DNA from 4 places in the Virgibacillus natechei genome. Region 1 is predicted to be linked to each of the others. Evidence: riboswitches for the same ligand, from Rfam matches in the RefSeq annotation. Region 1 holds a riboswitch; each other region holds the start of a gene.
The links. A riboswitch is a leader RNA that binds a small molecule or an ion and turns the genes downstream of it on or off. The one in region 1 is predicted to bind S-adenosylmethionine.
Positions count from the first base shown of each region.

Region 1 (8,013 bases):
TAAAAATGCCACGTTCCTTTTCATTATAATCTCCCCTTATATTTTTATCTTTTATCTAATTTAGTAGACAGATAATCTCCGATAAATTGGAAAATAAATACAATGACTACAATCAAAATGGTACAAACAAGTACCACATCAAAATCACGGCGTTGAAAACCGAAGAAGTATGCATAATCTCCTAATCCTCCAGCACCAATAACGCCCGCCATCGCGGTGTAACCAATTAACGCTATTGCAGTAACAGTTATCCCAGACACCAATGCTGGCATAGATTCCGGTAATAGAACCCGAAAAATAATTGTCCGTGTCTTTGCTCCCATTGAGGTTGCTGCTTCAATCACGCCTTTATCAACTTCCTTTAGCGCAATTTCCACCAGTCGTCCATAAAATGGTGCTGAACCTATAATCAATGCAGGTAAAGCTGCAGTGGGACCCCGAATAGTTCCAATTAAAAAGTCAGTGAATGGAAATAACAATAAAATTAATATAATAAACGGAATAGCTCTGAACACATTTACAACCGTAGCTACAATAAAGTTAAGTGTTTTGTTTTGCCACATGCCGCCTTGCATTGTCAGGTATAAAAGTAAACCTAGAATAATGCCTAAAATTATGGTCCCTGCCAATGCGAACAACGTCATATAAAAGGTTTCATACGTTGCTTCCACCAAGTCTTGAACATCTAGATTTGGAAATAAGTCATTCAGCATGACGAACAACCTCCACTTCTACCGAGGTCTCATCATGAATAAAGCTTACTGCCCTATTTATTTCCTCTGAATCTCCTTCAACTTGAACAAACAATGTACCGTATGCGGCCGCCTGGGTCTGGGTAATTTTCCCCTGGAGGATGTTAATAGCTATATCAAACTTCTTGGCTACTTGACTTATTAATGCTTGATTTGCTGTTTCACCAATAAAATGAAGTCGAATGATTATTCCTTGGTCATACGTATCAATCAAATGACTTACACTTTCGTCTTCATCATCTGCACCCATAACCTGCTCCACAAATTTTCTTGTCACCGTTTCCTTTGGACGCCGGAATACATCCAGTACTTCACCTTGTTCTACGATTTTCCCTTGTTCCATTACTGCAACCTGGTTACATATTTTGCGTATAACATGCATTTCGTGGGTAATAAGAATAATCGTTAATCCCAGCTTCTCATTAATATCCACCAGTAAATCAAGGATAGAATTCGTCGTTTCTGGATCTAATGCTGAAGTTGCTTCATCGCATAATAATACTTTCGGGTTATTTGCTAACGAGCGAGCAATACCCACACGCTGCTTCTGTCCTCCACTAAGTTGAGAAGGGTAGGCATCCTCTCGTCCGGAGAGACCGACTAAATTAATTAACTCCTGTACACGTTCTTGCCGTTCAGCTTTTGCTACTCCTGCTATTTCAAGTGGAAAAGCAATGTTATCTCGCACAGTACGTGACCAAAGTAAATTAAAATGCTGAAAAATCATCCCAATTTCCTGTCGTGCTAGCCGAAGTTTTTTTGCATTTAATTTTGTTATTTCCTGGTTGTCAATCACAACTTGACCATCTGATGGATCCTCCAACCGATTAAGTAAACGTACAAATGTACTTTTACCTGCACCACTATAGCCGATAACGCCGAATATCTCACCTTCTTTTATATTAAGGGTCAGATCATCAACAGCTGTTATTCTTTGTTTATTTGATGTGAAATATTTACTTAAACCCTTAATCGAAATCACAAATAATCCTCCTTAAATGGTACATACCATGCTTATTATACCAAACCAAAACACAAAAACGCCTTCCTGTAAGAGAACAGAAAGACGTAAATAATCGTTTTCTCGTTCCCTCATCTGCCAAAGCGTACACTTTGCAGGAGTTGGCACCTTTCAGACTTCGTAATGTTCTGAAGGTTGCCGCAGTTTCACAGGGCCAGTCCCTCCACCGCTCAAGATAAGAGATATAATCGTACCGTTTAGCTTTGAAAGCTTTAATTGTACTGATGCAGGTAGGAACATTTATACTCTCCTACTGCAAAAATACTAGCACACTAGTTTTCTAGTGTCAATATTGTTATTTCATTAACTTTTTACGAACAGGTCTGGTTTATACTCTGTCAGATAGCTGTAAATATTTGCGATAGACCGAAAAGCATAAATTTTTTCTTTTACTTCATTACCTTCCTTAATTAACAAGCAGGGGACACTCTCTATTTTGTGTTCCTGCATAAATTCAGCATACAGTGAAGCGTTCATTTGGTAAAAAATAGTTTCTTTGTGCACCGACTCAATTTTTGTTAACATCGTTCGCGCTACATGACATGTACCACAAAAAGGAGTATAAATATATAATATATAGCTATCTTGTTCCAGTACTTCGTTTGTTATCTCTTGCAACACTACCACCCTAAATTAAAAATATTGGATTAACCGCTATTCGTTTACTCAGTAAAGCAGTAGCAAGTACATGCTCAGGAGTTGTCGCTACTTCACGATATTCACTGCTCACATAGATATGCTCGGCATGCGGAAGCTCATGTCTCAATTGTTTACGTAATTTTATGCCTGAATAATCTTCATCAACAAATATCAATACATTTTTATTATCTAAATCATAGGTTTCCAAGAGATCATCAAACTTCTCAACACCAAGGGTACCATTCGTACAAACAATAGCGACATCATCGGTAATTATCTTCTCAATTTGCCTTTTATCTGTTAATCCTTCGACTATAATAACTATTTCATGTGCCATCATCCCACAACACTCCTAATGAAATCAAGCAAAAATGCTTCTGTTATATGTATACTATGATACAAACGTGGCCAACTATACAACATTGTTGCAAGTTAGCCAGTTATAGTCGCTATTCATGATATTAGTCTTCTTCTTGGTCCGTAACTGCATCATATTGCTCTGCTGATAATAGACGATCAAGATGCGACGAATCAGATGGCTCGACCACGATCATCCATGCCTTATCATATGGTGAGTCATTTACAAATTCAGGATTATCTTCTAAATCCTCGTTCACTTCAATAACTTTTCCGCTTAGTGGAGCATATAACTCAGAGACTGTTTTAACGGATTCAACACTTCCAAAAGGCTCATCTAATTCAATCTCTTCTCCAACCTCAGGAAGTTCAACGAATACAATGTCTCCGAGTTCATCCTGTGCAAAATCTGTAATACCGATACGTACTTGTTCGGCTTCTTTCTTAATCCACTCATGTTCTTCTGAATATAATAAATCCCCTGGTACGCTCATTGATATCCCTCCGTTTATTCATTCCATTATAACTATACAATGTAAGCATGGATTTTTCTAGTGTTTTACAATAATTCATTGACGCTGTTCTAACTCCCATCATATGATAAGCGGGAAACCTCTACGTTGACTAATTTATTACACTACTCACGTATGATGGATAGGCTTTTACTAAAACTTCCCTACACACATTATAGCCAATTTTCATTAAACGTTTCTTCCTTAAATCCAACTGTCACGTTTAGTCCGTCCGTTACGATTGGCCGCTTAATCAGCATCCCATCCGAAGCTAAGAGTTCTACCATTTCTTCAGTGTCTGCATCTTTTATTTTTTCTTTCATATTCAACTCACGGTATTTTTTCCCGCTTGTGTTGAAAAATTTTTTTGCAGGCAAATTACTTTTTTCAATTAGTTCTTTTATCTCTTCTTTTTTCGGTGGTGTATCCACTATATGTATGGTACGGTACTCAAGTTTATTCTCATCTAACCACTTCTTCGCTTTTTTACATGTACCACAGCTTGGATACCAATAAAATGTAAGTGCCATATACATCATCCTCCTTCGTAAATGTATTGATATTTTTAATTCTATCATGACTATAGCTAATTATTCATTCTTTTCGTTTGATAATTATGTACTAGCGTTTTTGAACTGCTTAACTGCTTATAAAAAGATAGCTCTCCCTATTTTAATAGGAACGAGCTATCACATATTCTTCCTGAATTATATTAAACGATATATTCTTCTTCCTCTATAATTTTAGCTGCAACCTCCCGCTTTTTCGCTATTACATTTGTTGGTGTATGGCGAGTTAGCTTACGAAGTGACGACAACATCGTACGTAATGTGTCCCCTTCTTCGACTGCAATTAATGTTTCTTTTGCATCTGCTTCAATTCGGTTGAAAGCTTCCTGTACATAAATTTGAGTGTATAATAATTTTTGTTTGTTTTTCTCATCGCCTGAACGATTGATCGCCTTTTCAGTACGAAGAATTGCAGCTTCCATGTTATATACTTCTGCAGTCATATCTGCTAGGTTAACTAAAATTTCTTGTTCCTTTTCAATCTTCTGCATATACTTCTGTGCGGCTAGACCAGCGCCAAGTAAAACAATCTTCTTGGCATTTTTCAACAGGTGTTTCTCTTGCGCTAAACGCTCGTCGCCCACTTCCTCCGGCATCATCATCATTAATTCTTCTTGTAACGCTTGCGCTTTTTGCAGTAATGGAAGTTCGCCCTTCATTGCTTTTTTCAACAATGTTCCAGGTACGATTAGTCGATTGATTTCATTTGTACCCTCAAAAATACGGTTAATTCGTGAATCACGATAGATTCGCTCTACTTCATATTCTTGCATAAACCCATAACCACCATGCAATTGTACTGCTTCATCTGCTGTATAATCCAATAATTCTGTAGCCATATATTTATTCATCGAACATTCAATTTGGTATTCAGCTATGGCACGTGCTACTTCACGTCCATCCTTCATTTGTTCGTCTGTCAATGCGCCCATACGCTGTTCAAATAAACCAACTGTTCGGTAGACGGAACTTTCATTCGCATAAATCTCCGCAGCCATTGTTGCTAATTTTTCCTGCGTTAAGGAAAAGCTGGAAATTGGTGTATCGAACTGTTTACGTTCATTCACATATTTTGCCGATAATTCCAGGGCACGCTTGGATCCACCAACACCACCAATCGCAAGCTTATAACGTCCAACATTGAGAATATTAAATGCGATAATATGGCCTCGCCCTTTTTCCCCTAATAAATTCTCAACAGGAACTTCTGCATCCTCTAAAACGAGTGTGCGAGTAGATGAGCTCTTAATACCCATTTTCTTCTCTTCTGGACCGGTTGACACACCGGGGAATTCACGTTCAACGATAAATGCTGTGAAATGCTCTCCATCTATTTTTGCGTATACAACGAACACATCTGCGAATGCGGAGTTTGTGATCCATTGCTTTTCACCGTTTAAAATATAATGCGTTCCAGCTTCATTTAATGTCGCTGTTGTTTTTGCCCCCATTGCATCAGAACCTGAACTTGGTTCTGTTAGTGCATATGCAGCTAATAGTTCTCCAGTTGCAAGCTTAGGTAAATATTTCTGCTTCTGGTCATCATTCCCAAAAAACACAATTGGAAGGGAGCCGATCCCTACATGCGCCCCATGTGTCACCGAGAATCCACCGGCACGTGAAAATTTCTCCGTTATTAAAGAAGAGCTAATTTTATCCAAAGCAAGACCGCCATATTCTTCAGGGACGTCAACACCCAACAGCCCTAAATCACCAGCCTTTTTTAATAAATCAACAGAATGTTCGAATTCATGATTTTCTAGGTTTTCAATCTTTGGTAAAACATCACCTAATACGAAGTCTTCTGTCGTTTTGGCAATCATTTTATGTTCCTCTGTGAAATCCTCTGGTGTAATGACATCATCTGCAGTCAAATCTTCCGTTAAAAATGCTCCACCCTTGAAAACCTTATCTTTTGTTTCACTCATATTTATTCTTCCTTCCTTTTTGGAATAGTTTAATTTAGATAAGAAGCCGATTACAATAGTTCAAAAACACCAGCAGCCCCCATGCCGCCACCAATACACATGGTTACAACACCATATTGCACGTTGCGGCGTTTCATTTCATGAATAAGGCTTAATGTCAGTTTTGTCCCTGTCATCCCAAGTGGATGGCCAAGCGCAATGGCACCGCCGTTAACATTAACTTTATTTATATCAAGATCCAGTGCTTGAATAACACGGACGGCTTGAGATGCAAATGCTTCATTCAATTCAAATAGACCAATATCTGATAGGTTTAAACCTGCTATTTTCAATGCTTTTGGTACGGCTTCTACAGGTCCTACCCCCATTATTTCCGGCTCTACACCTGCTACTGCAAATGAGCGAAATTTCACTAATGGTGTTAGCCCTTCTGCTTCTGCTCTTTCTCGATCCATGACTAGTACGGATGCTGCACCATCACTCATTTGCGATGCATTACCTGCAGTAACAGACCCTTTTATATTAAATGCTGGACGAAGCTTACCAAGTACCTCCGTCGTCGTCCCGGGACGTACGCCTTCGTCCATATCAAATTGAAAGGACTTCTCTTCAATCTTATTTTTATCTCCTACTATTCGGTTTGTCACGCCGACAGGAACAATCTCGTCTTTGAATTTCCCTTCATTAATAGCTTTTTCTGCTCGCTCATGGCTTTGAACAGCAAATGCATCCTGATCAGCTCGTGAAATACCAAACCGATTTGCTACTTCCTCTGCTGTATGACCCATTTCCATATAATAGCCAGGTGCGTCCTGAACCAATTTTGGATTCGGCTTAATTACATGACCACCCATTGGAACGAGACTCATAGACTCAGCTCCACCAGCAATGATAGAATCGCTCGCACCAATCATGATCCGTTCTGCTGCAAAGGCGATACTTTGTAAGCCTGATGAACAGTAACGATTAATCGTAATTCCTGGCACATCATTCTTCAGTCCTGCAAGCCCAGCGATATTACGTGCCATATTCATGCCTTGTTCTGCTTCTGGCATCGCATTTCCAATAATCACATCATCAATATTGCCATCATAATTCCCTGCACGTTTTAACGTTTCCTTTATTGTTATCGCTGCTAAATCATCTGGTCGACTATCAGCTAGTGCACCTTTATTTGCTTTTCCTACAGGGGTTCTTGCACCTGCAACAATTACTGCTTCCTTCACATTCCTTCCCCCTATTCAATTAGTTTCGTAAAGGTTTTCCTTTTACAAGCATGTGCTGCATTCTAGCTTGCGTTAACGGTTCCTGAATCAAGCTCAAGAATGCTTCGCGTTCTAGATCGAGCATTACCTGTTCATCGATAACTGTTCCTTCTTTTATTCTTCCACCTGATAACACATATGCCAATTTTTCAGCAATTTTCACATCATGATCTGAAGCATACCCACCAAATCGTAATGATTTTGCACCTAGGAGCATTGCTCCATAACCTGCATCCCCTACGACCGGTATTTTTTCACGCTTAGGCGCATGGTATCCTGATCTTGCCAATTCCAACACCTTCTCTTTTGCATCATGTAAAAGGTGATCCGGATTAGCGCTTATACCATCTTGATTATCTAAAAATCCATTTTCACGTGCTTCAGCAGCTGACGTTGATACTTTAGCCATTGCTACTTTCTCAAATACATCATTCGCTACTTTTGTGAGATCAAAATGAATACCTTCAGGCAAATTGCGAAGTTCTTTCAAGTAAAGCTCCTTCGTCCCTCCACCACCAGGAATTAATCCAACACCAAATTCAACCAATCCTATATACGATTCTGGTGATGCTTGAATGGCAGCTGCTGGAAGGGAAACTTCAGCCCCACCCCCTAACGTCATATTAAAAGGGGCGGCAACAACTGGTTTATTGGCATACTTAATGTTCATTCCCATATTTTGAAACTGACGAATGACCATATCCAATTCAAAGATATTATCGTCCTGCGCTTCCATTAACATCATGGCAAGATTTGCACCGACACAGAAATTCTTCCCCTGATTCCCAATAACAAGGCCTTTATAATTCCTATCTACTTCCTCAAGTGCGTAATTAACCATTTGAATGATATCAAGGCCGATTGCATTACTTTGAGAATGGAATTCAAGACAAGCAACACCGTCACCTAAATCGATTAAACTGGCACCAGCATTCTTTTTAATAACTCCATTGACATCTTTTAACTTTTT
Region 1 covers NZ_CP110224.1:2,436,185-2,444,197, forward strand. The annotation lists gene OLD84_RS12645 (MetQ/NlpA family ABC transporter substrate-binding protein) at 1-24, opposite strand, end outside; gene OLD84_RS12650 (methionine ABC transporter permease) at 45-713, opposite strand; gene OLD84_RS12655 (methionine ABC transporter ATP-binding protein) at 703-1,734, opposite strand; SAM riboswitch class I at 1,842-1,955, opposite strand; gene OLD84_RS12660 (thioredoxin family protein) at 2,077-2,391, opposite strand; gene OLD84_RS12665 (toprim domain-containing protein) at 2,402-2,749, opposite strand; gene gcvH (glycine cleavage system protein GcvH) at 2,874-3,263, opposite strand; gene OLD84_RS12675 (arsenate reductase family protein) at 3,455-3,811, opposite strand; gene OLD84_RS12680 (acyl-CoA dehydrogenase family protein) at 3,994-5,778, opposite strand; gene OLD84_RS12685 (acetyl-CoA C-acetyltransferase) at 5,829-7,004, opposite strand; gene OLD84_RS12690 (3-hydroxyacyl-CoA dehydrogenase/enoyl-CoA hydratase family protein) at 7,024-8,013, opposite strand, start outside.

Region 2 (8,013 bases), 1.1 Mb from region 1:
ATATTAATCACCTCATCTTTTTTTCTTAAACCACTTCTTCCGTACTCCTATATACCCTACTAACTATACCTACAAAACTTTAAGATAAGCTACCGTAGCTCGTAATGGTTTCCACCAGTGTTTACATGTATTCGGGGTGCTAGTCAAATGTTAGCATTTATCATTAATCTTCTATTGGATCAATGCCTAAGGTGCGATACGGAATACGGATATTAAATGCCAGGTTATTGGCTTCTAGATCCAGATTCTCCACACTAACTTCAAAGTTACTTCTTACATCTATGTCCGTAACAGCAACATAAATTTCTTCATCTTGTGGGTTGATGCTGACCCATTCGGGCATTGGCAGATGTGTTTCCATATATCCCATGATGCGTTGATTCGGTAATTCCAATAACCCTAATGAAATGGATCGTAGTTCTAAAACGAGATCCCCGTTATCCTGTACAATCGGCTCTAAATGAGCAGAGAGAGGGACGGTAGTAGAAAAAACAGGTAACTCTCCAACCAATTCGACATCTTCTTCAAAGGAAATACTATATTGATGACTCGTATTTACTAATGCCTGATCGATATAGGCGTTGACCAAGTCGTTTAAATTCTCTTTTGTTGTTCGAACAGTAAACTCGGAGCTTTCCTGTTCATCCTGCTGATCGCTTGATGGGTAGGTTGTTTGCGAAACCGGCCAGAAAATGAGCGCAGTGATGATTAGGAGGAAAGCGATATTAAAGATTAATAACCCATAAAATAATCGTTTCCATTTACTTTTATTTTGATGAAACTCTTTTCTTTCTGTCATGGCGCTCATCCTTCTTGGTTAGTCAAATAATCCAATACTCTACTTGCCATACGTTGATAGCCAAGATCATTTGGATGAAAATTATCATCTGCGAATAAATGTTCTTCTGCATTTTCAAATACATCCACCATAGGAATAAAAGTTATATCTTCATTTTCCTCTGCAAATGAATTTCCCGTATTATTCCATTCTTCAACGATTATACCCAGTTCTTCAATATCTTGAAAATATTCATCCCAAGGATTATAAAAGCCTAATAAGTAAATTTCTGTATTTGGATTTATGTTTTTTATTTTAGTAAATATTTGATCCAGTGTTTCTTCATAAATATTTCGTTCCTCTGCGAAATCTTCAATATTTAAGTTCGTGAAATTTTCTCTGACCACTTTCATAATGTCGTTTGCCCCGATGGTTATTAATACGGTGTCTGCGTCTTCAATAGCTGTAGAAAGTTCTGGATTATCCAAGCGTTCCAATAGCTGGTCAGACCGGTTACCACGTATTCCAAAATTATCAAACGAAACAATTTGATCCTCCGCGTTGATTGTGCGATCCAATATTCCGACATAGCCTCCTTGCTCATGGCTGGCTCCAACTCCTTGTGTGAGGGAATCACCAATAGCAACGACATGTGAATCTCCATTGGTAAAGAAATCAATCGTGCCTTGAACAGCTTCTGTAAAAATGGTTGAGAACTGATTTTCTTCGGTATTTTCTTCTTCTTCCTGCGATTCATCTGTATTATCGGTTTCTTCTTCTATATGTTCCTCTTCTTCTTCGTGTTGCTGTAATGCCGTTTGCTCGTCTTCAGGAATCGCAATATTATTAAGGTTTGCGGATGATTGATTTATCCAAATAAAAATACCCGCTCCAATTAGAAAAACGATAAAAGCAATTATAAAATTTTTCTTTTTCATGCTACCACACCTAGGTTGTTATATTATATACATCAACGTAATAAATTGTCTCATGTATGAAGTGATTTCGAAAGTATTTCTTAATGGTAATGTAAATGTTTTATTGGAGAACGTGGGACGTACATCTAAATGATTTTGGTGCTTATCTTAATATACGCCTTCCACATTGTAATCATACTAAAAAATCGCCTTAATAAAAGGCGATATATAATCATAACATATATCCTATTTCCCGTTATGAAAAAAGGTAAACCTAAAAAATTTGTATGGTGAAAATCAACAAGCTGCGACATGCTATTATCATGTGAAAAATCCACATGAAAAAATAGAGAGAGGATCATCTCCTCCCCCTTTTTTTATACTTCTACAGGAACATTTACTGTATGGTTATTTCGAATTCGGATTGCTTCTTCATAAGGATCTTTGTTTGAAATAACCGTTAGGCCTGCAGATTTTGCGTTAATGAGTGTCTGGTTATTAGCATCTTCAGACCATACAATTTTCCCTTGTTTATTAACAAATTCGTCAAGTGTAGATTGTGGCAGTTGCAGATTGCCCAACAATAGTGCATCAACTTCATTTGCAACACTGTCATCCAGTTTTGTATCTTCATTAATTGTAATAACGTTAAACCCTAATGCTTCCAACTTTTTCGCATTTTCTCCAATTCTATCACCTGCACGAACTGCAGTAGCAATTACCTTTTTCCGGACTGCTCCATCTTTCCGATCAAATGGAGAGGAAAGTAACCATTTAATGGTATCTTCTTCGGTTGCTTCGAATTGAGCAGGCTGGTTAACAGCTGTGGCAATTGCCTGATCTAAATCAGCTAAAATATCCGATGTGGATTCAATGCCGATGGATAAGCGGACTAATTCTTCCGTGGTACCACTTTGTTTCAATTCTTCTGGACTTAACTGCTGATGTGTTGTTGATGCAGGATGAATAATCAACGATTTCGCATCACCTACATTAGCAACATGGGACCAGAGCGTTACATTATCAATCAACTTTCTTCCAGCATCACGGCCGCCTTGAATACCAAAAGTAATCACGGAACCAAAACCGTCAGCAAAGTATTTTTTAGCTAACTGGTGGGATGGATGATCTTCGAGCCCAGGAAAATTAACCCATTCTACAGCTGGATGCTTTTGTAAATACGCTGCGACCTCTTTTGCATTATTGTTATGACGATCCATACGTAAATGCAAGGTCTCTAAACCTTGGAGTAATAAGAATGCGTTTTGTGGACTGAGAGATGCACCGATATCACGCAGTAGCTGCACCCGGAGTTTTGTCCCAAAAGCTGCTGATCCCAGGTCTGCGTAACGAAGGCCGTTATAGCTTTCGTCAGGATCCGTAAAACCAGGGAATCGACCGTTACTCCAATCAAACCTGCCACCGTCTACGACGATACCACCTATTGTTGTGCCATGTCCGCCAATCCATTTTGTTGCGGAATGAACAACAATGTCAGCACCCCACGTGAGCGGCTTTGTAATATATGGTGCAAAGGTATTATCAATAATCAACGGGAGATTGTTTTCATGAGCGATTTTACCAACTGTTTCCACGTCAAATACATTCAGGCTAGGGTTCGTAATAATTTCTCCAAAAATAGCTTTTGTATGATCTGTAATTGCTGCTTTAATTGCTTCCGGATCCGTTCCATCCACAAATTTTACGTTAATGCCGTAACGTGGCAATGTATTTGCGAAAAGATTATACGTACCACCATATAGATTACTGTCAGCAATTATTTCATCACCTGTACTGGCAATATTTAAGATGGATAGTGTGATTGCGGCCATACCAGATGAAGTTGCTACAGCACCAATCCCGTCCTCAAGTTCTGCCACGCGTTTTTCAAAAGCGTCAACAGTCGGATTCATAATACGGCTATAGATGTTCCCTGGCTCTGCTAACCCAAATAAATTTTGAGCGTGTTCCGTATCGCGAAATACGTATGATGTTGTTTGATGAATAGGAACGGCCCTCGATCCAGTAGTTGGGTCCGGTTCTTGTCCACCGTGAAGTAAAGTGGTTTCTGGATTGTGAAGATGAAAGTTAGACATGAATAATTCCTCCTTGAGTTTTTTATAGATTTTTACGCTGTCGTACTGTGGAGAGGGAGATGAATGAAAAAACCCTCTTCCTAAGAAGAGGGCGTATATGTAACCGAACCTCCTCTTATCTTCCAGATCAATGGTTGATCTGTAGGATTTAGCACCTAAAAAAGCAAATTAGCTTGCTTTGTTGGTTGCCGGGCATCACAGGGCCTAATCCCTCCGCCACTCTTGATAAGAGATTGAATTTGTAAATTACTGAATAGTATAGTATTCAATCATTCATTTGTCAACCACTTTTAGAAAATAATGCTGTTTTCTAAAAATAGTTGTTTTGACGCACAGTCTATAGAAGACGACGTAACTACTGTTTGCTATAAGTATTTGTTATAAACGCCGTTTGGGATCGCTCCGGGCGGATGCTTTCCGCGAGCACGGTCTTGTCCTGGCAAAGGGTGGGTCGACGTTGTTCGCAAAGAACGGTTTTAGTCGACCTTCCTTAGGATAGTCCTGCGGGGTTTTCGGACACGTGCTGGGGCTGGGACTGCGCTTACTCGTCCACCGAAAACCTTTGGGACTGCGCGTAAATGCTCGCCCCACCGAAAACATTTGTTCCCGCAGGAGTCACTGCTCTTCGCTCACACGAACTGGTGAGGTGGTTGGATGTTTTGAATATTGATTACGAATGCAATTTAGCGACAGTAACCGGAACACCCAGCGGAGGAAACACATGAAGACTCCTGCGGGAGGAAAGGCCTCGGTGAGACCCCGCAGTGCGTAGCACAAGGAGGCTCACCAGCCGCCCGCGGAAAGCGAAATGTGTTTCCGTAGCGAATCTCTGCTCTCAACCAGCGTTTGCAAATGAATTGTCACTGCGTCGCATTTATAACCACGCACATATTCTCTAAGAATGCCGCATTGGACGCCTGTATGTAGATCCCATATAAATGAATAAGGCAGACCAAATGAAAAGAAATGCAACAATATGTGCGGATGTAAATGGTTCATTGTATAAAAACACACCAAGAATCAGCATGATCGTCGGAGCAATGTATTGCAGGAAGCCTACCATAGCTAATGGGATTTTCTTAGCCCCACTTGCAAATAACAGCAACGGTACTGCAGTAGCAACTCCAGCTCCAATCAATAACAAATTTTCAGGTGAAATCAAAGAACTGGATGTAACCGAACGCTCTGGTATTGAAAATAAATAAATAGCAGCGATTGGTGTTATAATCATTGTTTCGATGGTTAAACCATATATCGCACTGACATTAACCATTTTCTTAAGTAGTCCATAGACCCCAAAAGTAAGTGCTAGAAGTAGTGAAACCCATGGAAAAACTCCAAAACTAAACGTTAAGTATAATACACCGATACCTGCAAAAATAAAAGAGACGACTTGTCTTCTTGTGACACTTTCTTTTAGTACAACAATACCGAGTACAATACTAATAAGCGGATTAATATAATACCCCAAACTTGCTTGAATAACATGATCGCTATTAACCGCCCATATAAAAGTTAGCCAGTTTAAACTAATAAAAAGAGAGGCGAGTGTTATGCCAAGCAGTCTTTTCCTGTTTTTGAAAATGATAAAGCATTCTTGTATGAAAGGAGTCCATTTGCGTAAAATCAGGACAATGCCGATCATTAATATAAATGACCAGACAATCCGATGTGCCAATATTTCGCCGGCTGGGACCTCTTCGACTAGCTTCCAATAGATTGGCAGAAATCCCCATAATAAATATGCCGCGATTGTAACGATAATTCCATTTCTAGTTTGATTGTTATTCATATGATCCCCCTCACCTAAATAGATTTAGTTTAGAAGGAATAGTTGAGTAAAGCAATTAAGCAGCATTTTTTTTGATTATTAGAAAACGCTTTCAAAAATTAGTTTTATAGATTATAGTAGGATGTAGAATGCTATGGAGAAGAATTCGCGAATGGGGGTCGTTTTCTATGTCAAAAAAGCATAAACGTTTTGAAACAACGGTTATTCATGAAGGGTATGATTCTCAGAAGATGCTTGGAAGTCTTGCCACACCATTATTTCAAACATCCACTTATACATTTGAATCAGCAGAACAAGGGGAGCGCCGTTTTGCAGGAGAAGAAGAGGGATATGCATATTCTCGCCTGGGAAATCCAACGGTCACAGTTTTGGGAGAAAGGATAGCGGCACTGGAAAAGGGAGAACGAGGACTTGCCTTCGGTTCAGGGATGGCCGCTGTATCTGCTGTATTAATTGCCTTAACCAAAACAGGTGATCATGTATTGTGCTCTTCGGGTTTGTATGGCTGCACATTTGGTTTATTAACCATGATGAATGATAAATACAATATTACACATGACTTTTCCGCAATGGAATCAAAAGAGGGAATTCGCTTACGGATCAAACCTGAAACAACTTGTATATATGTAGAAACACCGATAAATCCGACAATGAAATTAATTGATTTGCAGATGGTTGCAGAGGTGGCGAGGGAATATAATATTCCCGTTGTTGTTGACAATACGTTCTCCTCTCCATATTTACAGCGTCCCCTTGAACAGGGATGTGATGTGGTTGTTCATAGTGCGACAAAGTACATCGGCGGACATGGTGATGTTGTCGCAGGTTTGGTTGCTGGTAAAAAAGATTTTCTTGATTCGGTTGCCATGACAACGCAAAAGGATATGGGCGGGATTATTTCTCCGTTTGATGCCTGGCTTTTATTAAGAGGGCTAAAAACACTCCCCATTCGCATGGATAGGCATTGTGATAATGCAGAGAAAATCTTTGAAAAACTACGTAATCATTCAAAAGTAGCCAACGTTTACTATCCAGGTGATGAAAGCCATCCGGATTATCCAATTCGAGAGAAGCAAATGAAGCGTGGTGGGGGATTGATTTCATTTGAAATTCATGGTGGAAAAGTAGAAGCACAACAATTCCTAAATAAATTATCGTTTTTAAAAATTGCTGTAAGTCTTGGGGATGCCGAGACATTAATCCAACACCCAGCATCGATGACCCACGCAGTTGTTCCAGAAGAGGCACGCCAAGAAATGAGGATAACGGATGAGCTAATTCGCTTATCAGTCGGACTAGAGGCGTGGGAAGATATTTGGGAGGATCTAGACCAGGCTTTAAATTTATTATAAAAATTCTACTATTATAAACATGCCTATACATTTTCGTTTATAGGTGTGTTTTCTTTTGTCAAATTAGGGAAGCATAAAATACGTTAATGTATTTACATTAGAAAATGAATGCAATGTAAAGCCTAATTTTATGCTATGATAAGTAGTAAATGAAGAAGGAATGTGGCTTTTGAGAGGTGACTTTATATGGAAGCATATACGTTTTTATTAGGATTTATCATTATTTTTAATATCATTTTAGGTTTTTCTATCATATTTCTAGAAAAAAAGAATGCCAGCTCTGTCTGGGCCTGGTTAATGGTATTGCTATTCATCCCAATTGCAGGATTTATATTTTATTTAATTTTTGGAAGACCAATAAGTAACAAGCGTATTTTCACATGGGATACGAAAAGTAGATTAGGCGTAAAAAGTGCTGTGGATTATCAGATGCGTGCCCTTAGAGAAGGGAGTTTCAAGTACAAGCATGAAGAAATAGCTAAATACGAGAATCTTTTTTATTTACATTTACGAAATGATGACGCCATTTTCACCCATGATAATGATGTTGACATCTATACCGATGGTGCAGCTAAATTTGATGCACTCATCCAGGATATTCAGCATGCAACGAATCATATTCATTTGTTATATTACATAATTAGAGACGATCAATTGGGACAGCGTATTGCAGATGAGCTGATAAAAAAGGCTAAGGAAGGTGTAGAGGTTCGTATTCTTTATGATGATATGGGTTCACGATCATTAAAAAGCAAAAGCATTAAACGCTTGCGAAGTGTGGGCATCTTGGTGGAAGCGTTTTTTCCACCGAAGATAGCTAAGTTAAATTTTAAAATTAATTACCGGAACCATCGAAAATTGGCAATTATTGACGGGAAGGTAGGCTATATCGGTGGCTTTAACATAGGTGACGAATACCTTGGAAAAAAGAAAAAATTTGGATACTGGCGTGATACACATCTGCGTATATATGGGGATGCTGTTCGCAATATGCAAACAAGGTTTATCTTGGATTGGAATCAAGCATCACGAAATGATATTTTATATGAAGAACGTTTTTATGATGCAGTTCCATCTG
Region 2 covers NZ_CP110224.1:3,540,709-3,548,721, reverse strand. The annotation lists gene OLD84_RS17710 (RDD family protein) at 1-1, opposite strand, end outside; gene OLD84_RS17705 (YpmS family protein) at 164-799, opposite strand; gene OLD84_RS17700 (GDSL-type esterase/lipase family protein) at 805-1,716, opposite strand; gene OLD84_RS17695 (O-acetylhomoserine aminocarboxypropyltransferase/cysteine synthase family protein) at 2,073-3,791, opposite strand; SAM riboswitch class I at 3,904-4,023, opposite strand; gene rarD (EamA family transporter RarD) at 4,687-5,583, opposite strand; gene megL (methionine gamma-lyase) at 5,751-6,935, shown strand; gene cls (cardiolipin synthase) at 7,122-8,013, shown strand, end outside.
Region 2: linked by a shared signal. The riboswitch ahead of OLD84_RS17695 (O-acetylhomoserine aminocarboxypropyltransferase/cysteine synthase family protein) and the one ahead of OLD84_RS12655 (methionine ABC transporter ATP-binding protein) in region 1 are both predicted to bind S-adenosylmethionine.

Region 3 (8,013 bases), 950 kb from region 1:
CGGATAGCGGGATAAGACCGCTTCAAGCAACTGATCCACTTGTGAAGGTACGGCGGAACCGATTGTATCACCAAGCGATATATCGTCAACGCCATACGCAAACAATTGATCACAAACACGGATGACTTGTGCTGGTGTAACCTTCCCTTCAAACGGACAATCAAATACGGTTGAAACATATCCCGTTACACGTTTTCTCTCTTGTTTCGCCTCTTGAATAACTTCCTGGAGCACAGGAAACGTTTCTGCTATTGATTTATTAATGTTTTTCTTATTATGCGTCTCACTAGCAGACATGAACACCGAAGCGCCATCTATACCAGCTTCCAAAGCATGTTCAAGCCCTTTCATATTTGGTACAAGTGCTGAATAGAAAACATTCGGATTCCTTTTGATCTGCTTTCCAACTTCCCGTGCATCGGACAGATTAGGTATCCATTTTGGATGCACAAACGACGAGTATTCAATCTCCTTTACACCTGAATCTGAAAGTATATTAATCCAAGCAACCTTATCATCAGTAGAAATCCAACCTTTTTCATTCTGCAAGCCATCACGAGGTGACACTTCTTTTATCTCAACAAAATCTGGCCAATTTCTCATACTTACTCCTCCTCTGTTACTTGTGAATCCATTCATCAACATGAATCTGTAACTTCTTCCATAGACAATGAGAATGCGCTTACAATAAAAATCAAATAATAACATTGCATCTACACTTCTATAAACCTATTCTTATTCAACTCAATATATCTGTATTCAACTTTGTTGAATACAGTGTACCGGTTTTATTGGTTCGATGTCAAATCTCCACGCTTAGAAGATAAAAAAGAACCTGCCCACTGATTATGTGGTACAGGTCCTTTTCCTTTCGTGTTCGTGTTTTTTAGAAAATATTAGGTTACCAGCACGCCTTTCGTATTTTTTCCAGGGTGATGTGCCGGCAATTGATCTCCTTGACTAAATAAACTATCTCTTAGTGTTGTTCCTTCATATTCTTTTTGAACCAATCCTCTATCCTGAAGAATTGGTACTACATATTCAACAAAGTCCTTAAAGGTTCCTGGAGTCACTGCATATGCAATATTAAAACCATCAACTCCAGCTTCATTAACCCACGATTCCATCGTATCAGCTACTTGTTCTGGTGACCCAACGGTATAAGGACCCATTCCGCCAATCCCTACAAAATCTTTAATGTCTTCTGCGGTTGATGGTTTATCAGGATCTATTTTCGTGAGATTTTCTACTGCAGACTGAATCGCATCACTCTCTACATAGCGTAAATTTTCTTCCTTGTCGTATTCGGATAGATCAATACCGGTCCATCCACCAAATAGGGCAAATGCCCCTTCCTGGCTGATGTGATTTTTATAATCATTAAATTTACGGTTCGCTTCTTCTTCCGTTTGTCCGACTATTGGTGTGAACATCGTAAGGATTTTCACTTCTTCTGGTGATCTTCCAGCTTTCTCGATATCAGCATGCAATTTATCAACCGTATCTTTCGTTGCGGAAATCGTTGGTGCACCGATGAACACACATTCCGCATTTTTAGCTGCAAATGCACGACCTTTCGCAGATGCCCCTGCTTGATAAATAACAGGTGTGCGCTGTGGAGAGGGCTCGCTTAAGTGTGCACCTGGAACTTTAAAGTATTTTCCATCGTGGTTGATATCATGAACCTTGTCAGGATCTGAATAAATACCCTTTTCTTTATCCACCTTAACAGCATCGTGTTCCCAGCTTTCTTCCCAAAGCTTATAGACAACCTCTAAATATTCTGCAGCTATATCATATCGCTCATCATGTTTAACTTGATCCGCAAATCCCATATTGATTGCTGCACTTTTTAAATAAGAAGTAACAATGTTCCACCCGGTACGCCCCTTTGTTAAATGATCCAATGTCGTTATACGACGAGCAAATGTATAGGGGTGCTCATGCGTGACAGAAGCTGTCACACCAAAGCCAAGGTGCTTCGTTACTGCTGCCATTAATGGAACAACGAGTGACGGATCATTGACCGGAGCCTGTGCCCCTTGACTAACAGCTGCATCCCTTGATCCGTTATACACATCATACGTTCCCAACACATCCGCAAGAAAAATCGCATCAAACCGACCTTTTTCTAAAATTTTAGCCAGTTCTATCCAGTAATCACTATCCTTATAACGATAAGACTCATCATCTGGGTGGGTCCATAACCCAGGTGACTGATGTCCAGGCGTATTCATATCAAATGCATTCAGGTAAATTCTCTTTTTTACCATCTATATGCCTCCTTTAATTTTTCGATTGTTACTTCGAAATCGAAACAAGACTAGCTTGATTATTTACTAATTCGATAAGATAAAAAAGTTGCTTTTTCGTTCGCTGTAAGATTTCCTCATCAACAATAGGATGTTCCTTATATTTATCAATTTGACTATCAAGTAAATAGAGCCCTTTCAAGTTCTGCCCCTTTAATGTCGCTAATACTGGTTTCAATGTATACTCAATTGCCAGTAAATGAGAGGGACTTCCACCTGTCATTAGTGGCAACACTGGTGTGTGCTTGAGCACATCTTCCGGCAGAATATCCAGTAATGCTTTAAGGACGCCTGAATAAGCTCCCTTGTATACTGGCGTTCCCACGATGACTCCTCTAGCATTTTGGATTGACGTGGCTATATCTTGAATAACAGGGCTGTCAAACTTTCCTAAAAATAAATCTTCTTGTGGCACATCCTTGATCGAAATATGTGTCACTGAAAAATTCTCCTGTTTAAGTAAGGTTCCTAAATATTTAAGCACATGATCGGAACGGGAAAATTCTGAAGGACTTCCCGATAATACAACAATTTCACCCATGGTGATCATCCTTTCTTGTTTTATTTTCTATAAGATTATCCTGTCTTTAATGAGCTGAAAACTTAAAAAACCCCCTTTTCTTTTTTTGAGAAAAGAGGGCTTTTGATTGTTAATTTATCCGCTCTTATCTCCCAAGGATTTCTCCTGGTGGAATTAGCACCTTCCTGACAATGTCAGAGGTTGCTGAAGCGTCATAGGGCCATCTCCCTCAGCTTCTCTTGATAAGATTATTAAGTTATAATATACACTCTATATTAATTATTCCGATAAGTCAAGTAGGTTTTATGTTTTTACGAAAGGATATTTTGAGACGTTTAGATTTACTTTTACTTATAATGCGTGTTCAAAAAGGAGGATAAAAAGGACCGAGAAGTTCAAGGCGGCGTAGCTTTGAGTAGTGGAACGTATGCAATTAATACGTGAACAACGGAAAAGCAAGCCAACGAAGAAATTCGATGTGTCATTTTTACCGGACTTTTTGAACATCCTCTTATAAATTAATTGGCCAATCCTCTTTACTTTCTGCCATATCCCAGAACATATATTCAAATAAACTTGTTTTGACCACAATATCTTCTAACATAGCTAATTCACGTTCCGGTTTACCTTTCGTTATTTCATTTATCAGATGCTTACAATCCTCGGCTATTTTTGTGAATTCATCAGAAGAATACATTTTCACCCAACGACCAAAAAATTCATGATCTAATGCTCCTGGCCATTTTGCAAGTTCCTTTCCTATAAAGTTATAACTCCATGCACACGCAAGTACGGATGCCACAACATTTTCAACTCCACCACGCTGAGATACATTCAACATATAACTGGTATACGCCGTTGTAGTAGATCCCAGCCTAGTTGCTTCAAGCTCATCATTTGAAATACCAAATTTACTAGCATATTCACGATGCAATTCCATTTCCATATCCAGCGTACCATACAGAAGCTTCGCAAATGCTGTCATTGTTTTTAAATCGTCCGCTTTGGCACTTCCTAAGGCAAATAAACGGGAGTACTCGATCAAGTAGACATAGTCCTGTTTCAACCAATGCTTAAATTTATCGTGATCTAACCATCCTTCACCAATACCTTTAACAAAAGGATGTTCCAAGTAAGAATTCCAAATTGGTTCTACTCTTTTCCACAATTGATCCGTAAATAAGTTGCTCATCATATATTCCCCTTTCTATTGAGAACGTGTTTATAATTAGACTGCTTTAAAGAATCGATTTAGAATGGTCTCACCTCTTTTGAGTAAGAGAGCAAATATAACAAAAAACCCATCACTAGTATAATAGGAATGGGTTTAGCAACAGTAATATTCACCAAAAAATTGCCAGTTCCACTTCCCTACGCTAGTGTTATCTAGATCAGGTTCAAAGGGTCGAATTAATCTCTCAGCATTTAGATGCTCCCCTAGTCGAATTACTTATATATTCAGTTTCTAAATACTAGTATAGGCACACTTAATAAAAGAAAGCAAGCATATACATACAAAGATTCATAGATCACAGAGGAACTGGAATATATCCAAGTAGACATGGAAGTTGAAAATACAAGGGAAGAGGATACTATATTTTATGCATCACAAGCTACTTTGACTACGAATACCGGTGAGCAATTAGAACCTGATATGTTCTTTAGCGAGCATATTGATGGTGAATTCATCGGTCCGGTCACGAAATCTGGATCGTCCTTTTATATTCTAGAAAATTCCAAAGCAGAAGATATTGAATCGATTCGTTTGATTTTCAGTGGTGCATCCAATGAGGACTGGGAAGATATAGGAGAAGAGATTGATATTGAAATAGAACTTGAAAAGTAGGGCTATTTTCTATCCTATCTGAAAAGCAAAAAAGAAGTACTCCAATTTAATGGAGCACTTCTTCTTTATGAAATAATTATTCTGATTCATTTATTTTGGTTTCAAGCTCTGTCATAATTTCTGCAGCTTCATTCCAATTTCCTTCAGATAGTGCATTTTGATAATCATTAAACAGACCTGAAAACTCTTCTAATTCCTCTTCTAATTCTATAGATGGCCCTGTCGGCTCTTCTGATTCTTCGATTTCCTCATCTATTTGATCCTCATCAACCTCGGTTTCAGGATCAATGAGTGTCAGCATTTGTTCTAAAGACTGATCAAATGTTTCTTCCATGACAATGTGATCCTCATAAGCAAGGACAACCTGTTTCACTTCAGGCAGTGAGGTTTCATTGGAAGACTCAATATAGATTGGCTCTACATACATGACCGTGTCCTCAATCGGAAGAGCAAGCAAGTTTCCACGTATAACTTCTGAACCACCTTGTGCCCAGAGGTTCAACTCTTGAGAAATCCTACTATCTTGATTAATACGATTTTCAATTTGCTGTGGACCATATACGTTTTTCTGTTTAGGGAAATTATATACAAACTTTTCACCATAATGTTCCCCGTCATTACGCACGCCCATCCAGGCAATCATATTCTGACGGTTTCGAGGTGTGAATGGCATCATCAGAATAAATTCTTCCTCCTCATACTCAGGCAGTTCCATCGTAACATAATACGGCTCCATCTCAATATCTTCATCAAAGTATAGCTCTGTCGGGAACTCCCAGACATCTTCTCGATTATAGAATACTTCTAGATCAGACATATGATAAGTCCCGTACATCGAGGCCTGAATGGTAAAGAGTCTCTCAGGATAACGGAAGTGGGCCTGTACATCCTGTGGAATTTCCTCTGTAAAAAGTTCCGGGAACATATTGTGATATGTTTGTAATAGTGGGTCATCCGGATTCGCTATATAGAAATCGACCTCACCGGTATATGCATCAATCGTTACTTTAACTGAATTTCTAATGTAATTATTATTGCCGTCATAACCCTCCGAATACGGATAGCTTTCTGCCGTTAAATAAGCATCGAGCATCCAGGCAAGACTTCCGTCATCTCTGACAAAGATATACGGGTCTTGATCATATTCGAAAAACGGTGCAATTCGATTGACACGATCCATAATATTCCTTGTTGCAAGAAACTGGCTATCTCCAGTCACCTGATCGGAAACTAACATACGGAAAGAACCCTCATTCAATGAAAACAGCAGTCTATTCATTCCATTTAGCTGGATTCCCGCTTCTTCTTCGTAGCGACTGGTCATGTTTTCGTCACCTGAAGGATAATCGAATTCATCGACTTCACTATTAACAATTACATTTCCATAATCCTCTTCCCCAAAGTAAATCTGTGGACGAGTTATATCCAGGTCCCCTTCTGGTGGAACGTTTTGCAGCATATATTCCGGTTGACCTTGTGACGTTATCTCATTAACATGGCTCATTGTAACCCCGTATCCATGCGTGTATCTCAACGTTTGATTCAACCATGTCTGTGCTTGTTCAGGTAAATCTTCCGTACTTAATTCTCTTGCACCGATAAAGACTTGTTCATATTCACCATCAATTTCATACCGATCAATATCAACATCATTAAACTGATAATACGTACGGAATGTCTGCAATTGATTATATACATCAAGCAGCGGCCTAGAATCATTAACCCGCACATTATCCATCGTCAATTCATTGCGTTCTATCATTTCCTCATCCAACGAATCATTCCCTGGATTTTCTCTTTCTTCTATATTATCTAGATCATAAGCAGCCTGCGTAAAGTTAAGGTTATGCTCCAAATATTGTTCTTCCTGGGAAAATTCATTTGGTGAGACGACAAAATTCTGAACACCAGCAGATACGAGTTGCCCCGCAATTACTAATACGACATACGCCACAATTGGAATTAGCATCGAATTAAGCTTCCCTCTTACTAAAGCAACAATCACCCAAACAGTACCGATAATTGCAACTCCTGCCAATATATAAGAACTTGGTATGTTAATTAAATTATCCGTGTAACTTAATCCGTGCACGACACTCTGCTGAAAAACGTTTACCTGATTCGTCAACAATGTTCCATATGGCTCAAGTAAGTGATTAAAAGCCAAAAGTACCCCAATGATACCTAGCGTTATTCCCATATGCAGTTGAGCTGAACGACTCATTCTGTACATATTAAAAACGGAATACGCTCCAACTTCCACAATGAGGAAAAAGATTCCCAAACCTAGTAATAGATATACAATAAACTCTAAGAATGGAAGTACAAACATATAGAATGATATATCCATATTAAAATACGGATCTGTTTGTCCAAATGAAGCATAGTTTAAAAGTTTCAAGGCAGGTTCCCAGCCAACTCCTTGCACAATTAAACTTCCAAGTGCTCCGGCAATAATCGCAACTCCCAAAAGCAAAGCATTCATTATTTTCCGTTTCAGAATAATAGGTGGCAGTTGATGCGAATCAAAATGTTTCGTATAGGACCTTCTTATCCAAAATAGCGTGAAATAAGTAACTACCGAAAATAAGATAAAACCAACTACTCCAAGCATTACTTTACTGCCTAAAATGGTAGTATACACGTTACCGAAATCAAGCGAATCCATCCATATATAATCGACAATCCATTGAAACCCAATAACTCCGACTACGAGAAGAAAGATCAGTATCCCAACAATAATGCCGAAACGACTACCGAGCTTTTTAAATTTTTCTATTTGTTGCTGACTCATGTTTCCTTTATCATCCAAAAGTTAACCCCCTATAATTCTATTCATTATCACTATCCATGATAACAGATTAATGGAATACTTTCCTTATACTTTACACATTTTAGAGTATGATATTTTACCAGTTAAAAGTTTACCGACGTTCCCAATATGCCAAATATATCCTAATACCAGACCTAGAAATACCAACAATCGTGTATAGGTGCTATAAATGTAAAGCAACCTATTGCGATCTATGTATATATATAGTTTAACCCTAGGTTTTGCCCGAGAGCACACCTAGGGTTATTCTTTGCTAACATTCAATCCTCTCATTTTCTCATTTATTCTTTTTCCTTTTCCATAACAACAACACGAACAAGATAGCAGCAACTCCACCAGCTATAACCGGCTTTTTCTTCAGCTTGTTATCTTTCGTATAAAGTGTGTCCTTCATAACCAAATTAATGTTTTGCGGACGCTCTGCCATTCGGCGCATAAAATACCCAAACCAGTCTATGCCAAATGGTATATACGTACAGAAATTGTAGCCTTCCTCTGCCAA
Region 3 covers NZ_CP110224.1:1,482,060-1,490,072, reverse strand. The annotation lists gene OLD84_RS07815 (hydroxymethylglutaryl-CoA lyase) at 1-603, opposite strand, end outside; gene OLD84_RS07810 (LLM class flavin-dependent oxidoreductase) at 897-2,273, opposite strand; gene ssuE (NADPH-dependent FMN reductase) at 2,302-2,853, opposite strand; SAM riboswitch class I at 2,975-3,081, opposite strand; gene tenA (thiaminase II) at 3,344-4,024, opposite strand; TPP riboswitch at 4,184-4,281, opposite strand; gene OLD84_RS07795 (hypothetical protein) at 4,394-4,678, shown strand; gene OLD84_RS07790 (UPF0182 family membrane protein) at 4,755-7,472, opposite strand; gene OLD84_RS07785 (proline dehydrogenase family protein) at 7,789-8,013, opposite strand, start outside.
Region 3: linked by a shared signal. The riboswitch ahead of ssuE (NADPH-dependent FMN reductase) and the one ahead of OLD84_RS12655 (methionine ABC transporter ATP-binding protein) in region 1 are both predicted to bind S-adenosylmethionine.

Region 4 (8,013 bases), 260 kb from region 1:
AGATTGGTGGGGACGCGATCGATCAGTCTGGCACACCGTTGCCTGAAGATACGATTAAAGCATGTCAACATGCGGATGCGATTTTACTAGGAGCTGTTGGTGGGGAGAAATGGGATTCTCTACCAGCATACTTAAGGCCTGAAAAAGGGTTGCTTGGGATTCGGAAGACACTTGGATTATTTGCCAACCTGCGCCCTGTTAAAGGTTTTAGTCCTTTACTTGATGCTTCTCCATTAAAAGAGGAAGTGATTAAGGGAAGTGATATCTTAATTATACGAGAGCTAACAGGTGGACTTTATTTTGGAAAGCCTAGCGAGCGACGTGAGGATGGCGAAGTTGTAGTTGATACGTTGTATTATCAACGGAATGAAATGGAGCGAATTATTGATAAAGCTTTCCAAAGTGCGCAATTAAGAAATAATCATTTAACGTCTGTTGATAAAGCGAACGTGCTCGAATCCAGTCGAATGTGGCGTGAAATCGTTGATGAAAAAAGCAAAGATTATCCGGATGTAACTGTTGAGCATTTGCTCGTTGACGCAGCTGCAATGAAACTAATAACGCAACCTGATCAATTTGATGTACTCGTTACCGAAAATTTATTTGGTGACATCTTAAGCGATGAGGCATCTGTGTTAACAGGCTCACTTGGAATGTTACCGTCGGCGAGTATACGATCAGATGGTGTTGGACTTTATGAGCCCGTTCATGGATCTGCACCTGATATTGCTGGAAAAGGAATTGCTAATCCATTAGGGATGATATTATCAGCTGCATTAATGCTTAGACACTCATTCGGCCTAGAAAAGGAAGCATTAGAAATTGAAGAAGCTGTTAGTCAATGCTTAGAGCAAGGATACCACACCCCTGACTTGCATATGAAGGGTGGCCAAGAAGTTGGTACAAAGGAAATGACTGAAATGGTGATAGATAACTTAACAACAAATAGTGTGTGCGAGCAAATAGGTACGATGTATGCCTAAATAGAGGGGGGAGATAGCGGTGTCGAAACCTGAAACGATTGTTCATAAAATATGGAATAAACATGTAGTATATGAAGAAAGTGGTAAACCGGATCTCATGTATATTGATCTGCATTTGGTTCACGAAGTGACTTCTCCTCAAGCATTTGAAGGGTTGCGACTGAATAATAGAAAAGTACGAAGGCCGGATTTAACCTTTGCTACGATGGATCACAATGTCCCAACAAAAAATAGGGATGTCATCAAAGACCAAATCGCCAAAAAACAAATGGAAACATTGCGGGATAACTGTGAAGAACATGAAATTCCGCTAGCAGATATGATGCACCCGGATCAAGGGATTGTTCATGTGATCGGGCCACAGCTCGGATTGACGCAGCCTGGAAAAACTATTGTCTGTGGAGATAGTCATACGTCAACACATGGTGCATTTGGGGCGTTGGCTTTTGGAATCGGTACTAGTGAAGTGGAACATGTACTAGCGACCCAGACCTTGCAACAGGAACAACCTAAAACGTTAAATGTACAGGTGGAAGGTGATTTAGGACCTGGGGTGACAGCAAAAGACTTAATATTGGCTATCATTGCTAAATTTGGCGTTCGTTTTGGTTCCGGCTATGTGATGGAATACACAGGTGATGCGATTCGAAAATTATCTATGGAAGAACGTATGACAATATGTAATATGTCCATCGAAGCAGGTGCCCGGGCTGGCTTAATCAGTCCGGATCAAACAACGATTGATTATTTAAAAGGAAAAGAATATGTACCAGAGGGTGAGGCATTTACAGAAGTAGCCGACGAGTGGTTGGAGCTGGCTACCGATGAAGGTGCTACCTATGATAAGACCGTAACAATTAATGCAGAAGAGATTGAACCACAAGTTTCATGGGGAACCAACCCTAGTATGTGTGTCCCAGTTAGTGGCAAGACACCAAATCTAAATGAAGTTGATCATAGGGAAGATGTCGAGCGAGCCCTAACGTATATGGGACTGGAAGAAAATCAACCGATAACAGACATTGATATTGACCATGTGTTTATTGGGTCATGTACCAATTCCCGTGTAAGCGATCTGCAAAAGGCTGCATCCATTGTTAAAGGAAAACAAGTAAACACAAATGTGAAAGCGATCGTTGTACCAGGATCCTTCAGCGTTAAATTGGAAGCAGAAAAACTAGGGCTGGACACTATTTTTAAACAGGCAGGCTTTGAATGGCGGGAATCTGGTTGCAGTATGTGCCTAGGAATGAATGATGATATTATTCCACCAGGTGGCAGATGTGCGTCAACATCTAATCGGAATTTTGAGGGAAGACAAGGGAACGGTGCCCGTACGCATTTAGTTAGTCCAGAAATGGCTGCAGCAGCTGCTATAGAAGGGCATTTTGTGGATGTTCGAAAATTTGTGGGCATAGCGAATTAGGAGGTGCATGTAATGGAAGCTATTCAGGAACATAAAGGATTGGTATACCCATTGAACCGAACAAATATAGATACGGATCAAATTATTCCAAAGCAATTTTTAAAACGAATAGAGCGAACTGGATTTGGTCAATTCCTTTTTTATCATTGGCGGTTTGATGATGATGGGAATAAGCGAGCAGAGTTCGGATTAAATAAACCTGCTTATCAAACAGCGTCTATTTTAATAGCGGGTGAGAACTTTGGCTGCGGTTCTTCTAGGGAACATGCACCCTGGGCATTGTTGGATTACGGGTTTCGTGTTATTATAGCATCGAGCTTTGCTGATATATTTTATAACAATGCATTAAAAAATGGGATTATTCCAGTTCAAATGAATGAGACGCAGGTAAATCAATGGATGGAACAGGCGGAGAATTCAACATTGGTATTAGATGTCGATCTGGAAGCTCAAGTCATTATTGATGCAGATCAAAATGAAGTACATTTTGATATCCCGGCCTTTCACAAGGAAAAGCTAATGAATGGATTAGATGAAATAGCTTTAACATTAAAGCTAGAGGATAAGATTGAGGCTTATGAGATAGCTCATGGGTCATCCTAAGATCCACGGGGTGTATTCGAGCTTGCATTAGCATCATGGAAACAAAGTATACAAATTAATGAGGAGTGTGGAATCATTGGGGATTGCTTAACAGGTGAGAAGGTTGATACCGCGATGGAACGTCTGTCACCCATCGTTCACCGTACACCATTACTAACATCAACAACCACAGATGAATTACTCGACAAAAACGTTTATTTTAAAATGGAGAATCAACAAAAAACGGGAGCGTTTAAATTTAGAGGTGCTAGTTTTAAGCTCATGCAATTAACGGATGATCAATTGAAGAAAGGTGTTGTCACTGCTTCAGCTGGAAATCATGCGCAAGGGGTTGCTCATGCTGCAGCCAAATTAGGCGCACATGCAACTATCTTCATGCCAGAACGTACCCCCCTTGCAAAGGTCAATGCCACACGAAACTATGGTGCTGAAGTTGTGCTTACTGGCGATTCATTCCAGGAAGCCTATGAAGCTTCATTGAAAAGACAAATGCAAACAGGTGCTGTTTATATTCACCCGTTTGACGATTATGATGTGATGGCCGGTCAAGGTACACTTGTCATGGAGATGTTGCACCAAGAACCTCGACTCGACACCATTATCGTGCCCGTTGGCGGTGGGGGCCTTATTAGTGGAATAGCAGTTGCTGCTAAGTATATAAATCCTGCTATAAAGGTTATTGGTGTTCAGGCGAGCGGGGCGTCTGCTATGCATGACAGTTATCACCATGATGCAGTGAACAAGAAGTCCGTTTCTACAATTGCAGAAGGCATCGCGGTAAAACAGCCTGGTAAAAATACGTTGCCACTCATACGTGAATACGTAGATGATATGATAACCGTTTCAGATGCAGAGATCGCTTCTGCACTCGTTTATATGCTTGAAAGAAATAAAACATTGATGGAAGGTGCAGGAGCTGCAGCGTTAGCCGCATTATTCGCTAATAGCGGACAAATTAATTCAGCGCATTGCGGCGTCATTGTAAGTGGCGGTAATATGGATATTAGTGATTTACCAAAAATCCAGCGCCTGGCTGAGAAATTGCATGACTCTGCTTAAACAATCAAATATTCTTTCTTGATAGTCTTCAGAATGAGATAACGTATTACCAATATAAAACTTAATAGCAATATTCCTTATAAAGAGTCGGGGGAGGAACCTGGTCCTATGATCCTGCGGCAACCGTTACTAAATAGTGAAATGGTGCCACTTCCAGCAAGCAGTATTGGCTTGAAAGATGAGGGAGAGTGTCGTTTAATTTTAAAAAACCTCTTCCCCATTGGAAGAGGTTTTTTTAGTGTTCACAATTAGAAAACAGTCAAATTAAAAGCTTTGGGATCATTATTGTGAATTGGAGAAAAGGGGCATGACAAAATGACAAATGAACACGCAAAAGGAAATTTGAATTTTGATACAATAGCACAGCACGGTGGGCATGATGTTGACGAATCAGTTCGTTCCAGAGCTGTACCGATCTATCAAACGACATCTTACGTATTTGAAGATACAGATCAAGCAGCTTCGCTTTTCAAAATGCAGGGAAATGGATATATCTATTCGAGAAATGCAAATCCGACGAATAACGTATTTGAAAATAGGATTGCACAATTGGAAGGAGGAGTGGGGGCATTTGCTGTTTCATCCGGACAAGCAGCTATTGTGGTTGCGTTGTTAACCCTTGCAAAGGCAGGTGACGAAATTGTAGCTACCAATGCTTTATATGGGGGTACGTTCAGTCTTTTTTCGGAAACGTTTCAGCGCTTCGGGGTAACGGTTCACTTTGTCGATGGTACAGATTTTGAAGGAATAGCTGGAGCAATTAACGATAAAACAAAAGCTATTTTTACGGAAACGATCGGGAATCCAAGCTTGGAAATTGCTGATATTAGCAGACTTAGTAACCTCGCACATGAACATCATTTACCATTGGTAGTGGACTCTACATTTACAACGCCATATTTACAGAAACCTATCGAATTTGGTGCAGATATTGTGGTGCATTCGACGACTAAATTTATCGGCGGGCATGGCTCATCCATCGGGGGAGTTATTGTGGATTCTGGAAAATTTCCATGGGATAATGGCAAATTCCCGGAATTCACGGAATCAAAGGCCTCTTTAGATGATCAATCTTTTGTAAGACTCGCTAAAGAAAATGCATTTATTGCCAAAGCTCGATTTACACTAGGGCATGATCTAGGTGTAACCATTTCTCCATTCAACAGCTGGTTATTTATTCAAGGTCTTGAATCACTGCCACTACGCATGAAGCAGCATGTGACAAATGCACAGCAGATAGCCGAATACTTGGACGGGCATGAGCAAGTAGAATGGGTGAATTATCCAACATTAAAAGGTGACCCACAATACGAAATGGCCCAAACCTATTTACCAAAAGGTGCAGGATCCATTTTTACAATTGGAATTAAAGGCGGGCTCGAATCTGCGAAAACCTTTATAAATTCCGTGAAGCTGTTATCCCATGTCGCAAATGTTGGCGATTCAAAAACACTCGTCCTTCATCCCGCTACGACATCGCACGCGAGATTATCACCGGATGAACAGCTCGCTGCTGGCGTTACGCCAGAGCAAATTCGACTATCGATCGGGCTGGAGGACGCAGCGGATATTAAAGCTGATATCGATCAGGCGCTGAGGAAAAGTTAAATTCGAGAAATTGTAGAATGAAATATGGAGTACCAATTCAATCTCTTGTTCCAGAAATGGAATCAAGTTGGAGTGAAAAGTAAAGGTTATCCTAACGATAGGGTAACCTTTACTTTTTACTCTTTCTTCTTTTTAGAAGCAGTATTTGGGAGACAATGGCAAGTACGGGTAATTCAATCAAAGGTCCTATAACCAAAGCCAGGGCAATGAGAGGCTGATCTGGAAATGCTGTTACAGCTATAGCCAAGGCGACTGGTGAATTTCTGGCAACAATCGTCATACTTAAGCTTACTGAATCTTCATAAGAAAAATTTAAAAACGTAGCAACCAAGCGCCCTATCAAGTAGTTAATAACAAAAAACATCAAAATGGGTATAATTAAAATGTAAATGACTTCTAGGTTTTCAAGTAAGTAAGAACCTTGGGAAGCAAACATTGCCATAATGGCCAGGGCTAAAAAGAAAATTTGAGCATTACCGAAAAAGGGAATAATCTTGTTGTTTAAAACAGATTCTCTTCTTCTTAATAAGAATCGCGTAAGGTGCGCCAGTATAAAAGGAATAACCAATACAATCAATATGCTCTCTACAAGCGTTGATACGGCTATTGTTTCAATGGTTCCAGCAAATAGGAGTAAATATACTGGCAGAAACACTACCTGTAGAATTAAATTAATCGGTAAAACCGATGTAGAAAGCGATACATTTCCTTTTGCTATACCAGTAAACACGAGATACCAGTCTGTACAAGGAGTTACCATAAGCATAATGAAACCGATCCATAAAGCTGGATAATCAGCTAGGAATACTGCTCCTAAGCTCCAAGCTAAAATGGGGGTCCATATAAAATTAATGATCGTGCTGGATCCAAGGAATTTAATATTTGAAAAGGCCTTCTTTAATTGTTGCAATGGAATCGTTAAAAATAATCCATATAGCATCAAGAATAGAAACGGAATAACGAAATTCTCGGCATATTGTTCAATTATGTCTACCTGTCCCAATAAAAAACCTAAACCAACAGCGAATAGTATGATAATGGTTTGTAGTTTCTCTAAGGCTCTCATAAATCAATCTCTTTTCTCTGGTAGGACTAATCTTCGTTACAGTTTAGTATAATATAAATCATCAATTAATGCTTGCATCATATTTATCTCCAATTAAGTTTTTCTGTAATATGGGAATAGTTGAAGCGTGGAAACTTCAATAAGGGCGTTTTCATGTATGTAGAACTTAGTCGATAAACCCGATATAAGAAGAGAGCGCCTCGATCATATTAGGATCAAGACGCTCTCATCTTATTGTCTAACCTTCCTGTCTCTCATAGACGCGTAACTCATTAAATCGTTTCGTCTCTTTCACAACAACCCCAGATAAGAGTAATAGACCGACCAAGTTCGGGATCGCCATTAATCCATTAAAAATGTCTCCTAAGTTCCATACCGTGTCTAGAGACAGGGTTGCTCCAGGAATGATCGCCAAGACGAAGATAACTCGATAAAGGGTGGTTAAGTTATCGCCAACCAGATACGTAAAACACTTTTCTCCAAAATAAGCCCAGCCTACAATGGTGGAGAAAATAAAGAATAATAGTGTAACGGCAACGACAATGTCACCACCTGCGGGAAGTAACGCATCAAAAGACTGTGCGGTGAGTGCAGCGCCTTCCGTACCTGTCGCATACAAATTCGCCATGGTGAGGGCGAGGCCAGTAACCGTACAGACGATAATTGTATCAATAAATACTTGCGTCATAGAAATGAGTGCCTGGCGTGCAGGGATATCCGTTTTGGCAGCTGCAGCGGCAATACCGCCTGTACCAAGTCCTGCTTCATTGGAAAATAGGCCACGGGCTACCCCCATTTGGATGACAGTACCTATTGCTCCCCCAGCAACAGCTTGGCCTGTAAATGCATCGGTGAAAATCAACCCAAAAGCAGCAGGGACTTCACTGAAATTTATAAAAATGATGACGAAGCCTGCAATAAGATAAAAGACAATCATGACTGGTACAACAATACTAGTCACTCGCCCGATACTTTTAACACCGCCGATAATAACCAATCCAACGAGGATCGCAAACACAAGACCTGTGAGCCAAAGCGGTATGTTGAAAACATCATTGGCAACATCGGCAGCCGCATTCGCTTGGATCATATTGCCAATTCCAAAGATCGCTGCAAACACAGCAAAAAGTGCAAATAGCACAGCGAGCCATTTTTGTCCGAGTCCTTTTTCAATATAGTACATCGGCCCTCCGGACATTTCCCCTTTGGCATTTTCCTGCCGGTATTTCACGCCAAGAATAGCCTCGGCATACTTTGTTGCCATCCCA
Region 4 covers NZ_CP110224.1:2,696,749-2,704,761, reverse strand. The annotation lists gene leuB (3-isopropylmalate dehydrogenase) at 1-983, shown strand, start outside; gene leuC (3-isopropylmalate dehydratase large subunit) at 1,003-2,409, shown strand; gene leuD (3-isopropylmalate dehydratase small subunit) at 2,422-3,012, shown strand; gene ilvA (threonine ammonia-lyase) at 3,127-4,071, shown strand; SAM riboswitch class I at 4,146-4,256, shown strand; gene OLD84_RS13955 (O-acetylhomoserine aminocarboxypropyltransferase/cysteine synthase family protein) at 4,387-5,679, shown strand; gene OLD84_RS13950 (arsenic resistance protein) at 5,789-6,745, opposite strand; gene OLD84_RS13945 (alanine/glycine:cation symporter family protein) at 6,984-8,013, opposite strand, start outside.
Region 4: linked by a shared signal. The riboswitch ahead of OLD84_RS13955 (O-acetylhomoserine aminocarboxypropyltransferase/cysteine synthase family protein) and the one ahead of OLD84_RS12655 (methionine ABC transporter ATP-binding protein) in region 1 are both predicted to bind S-adenosylmethionine.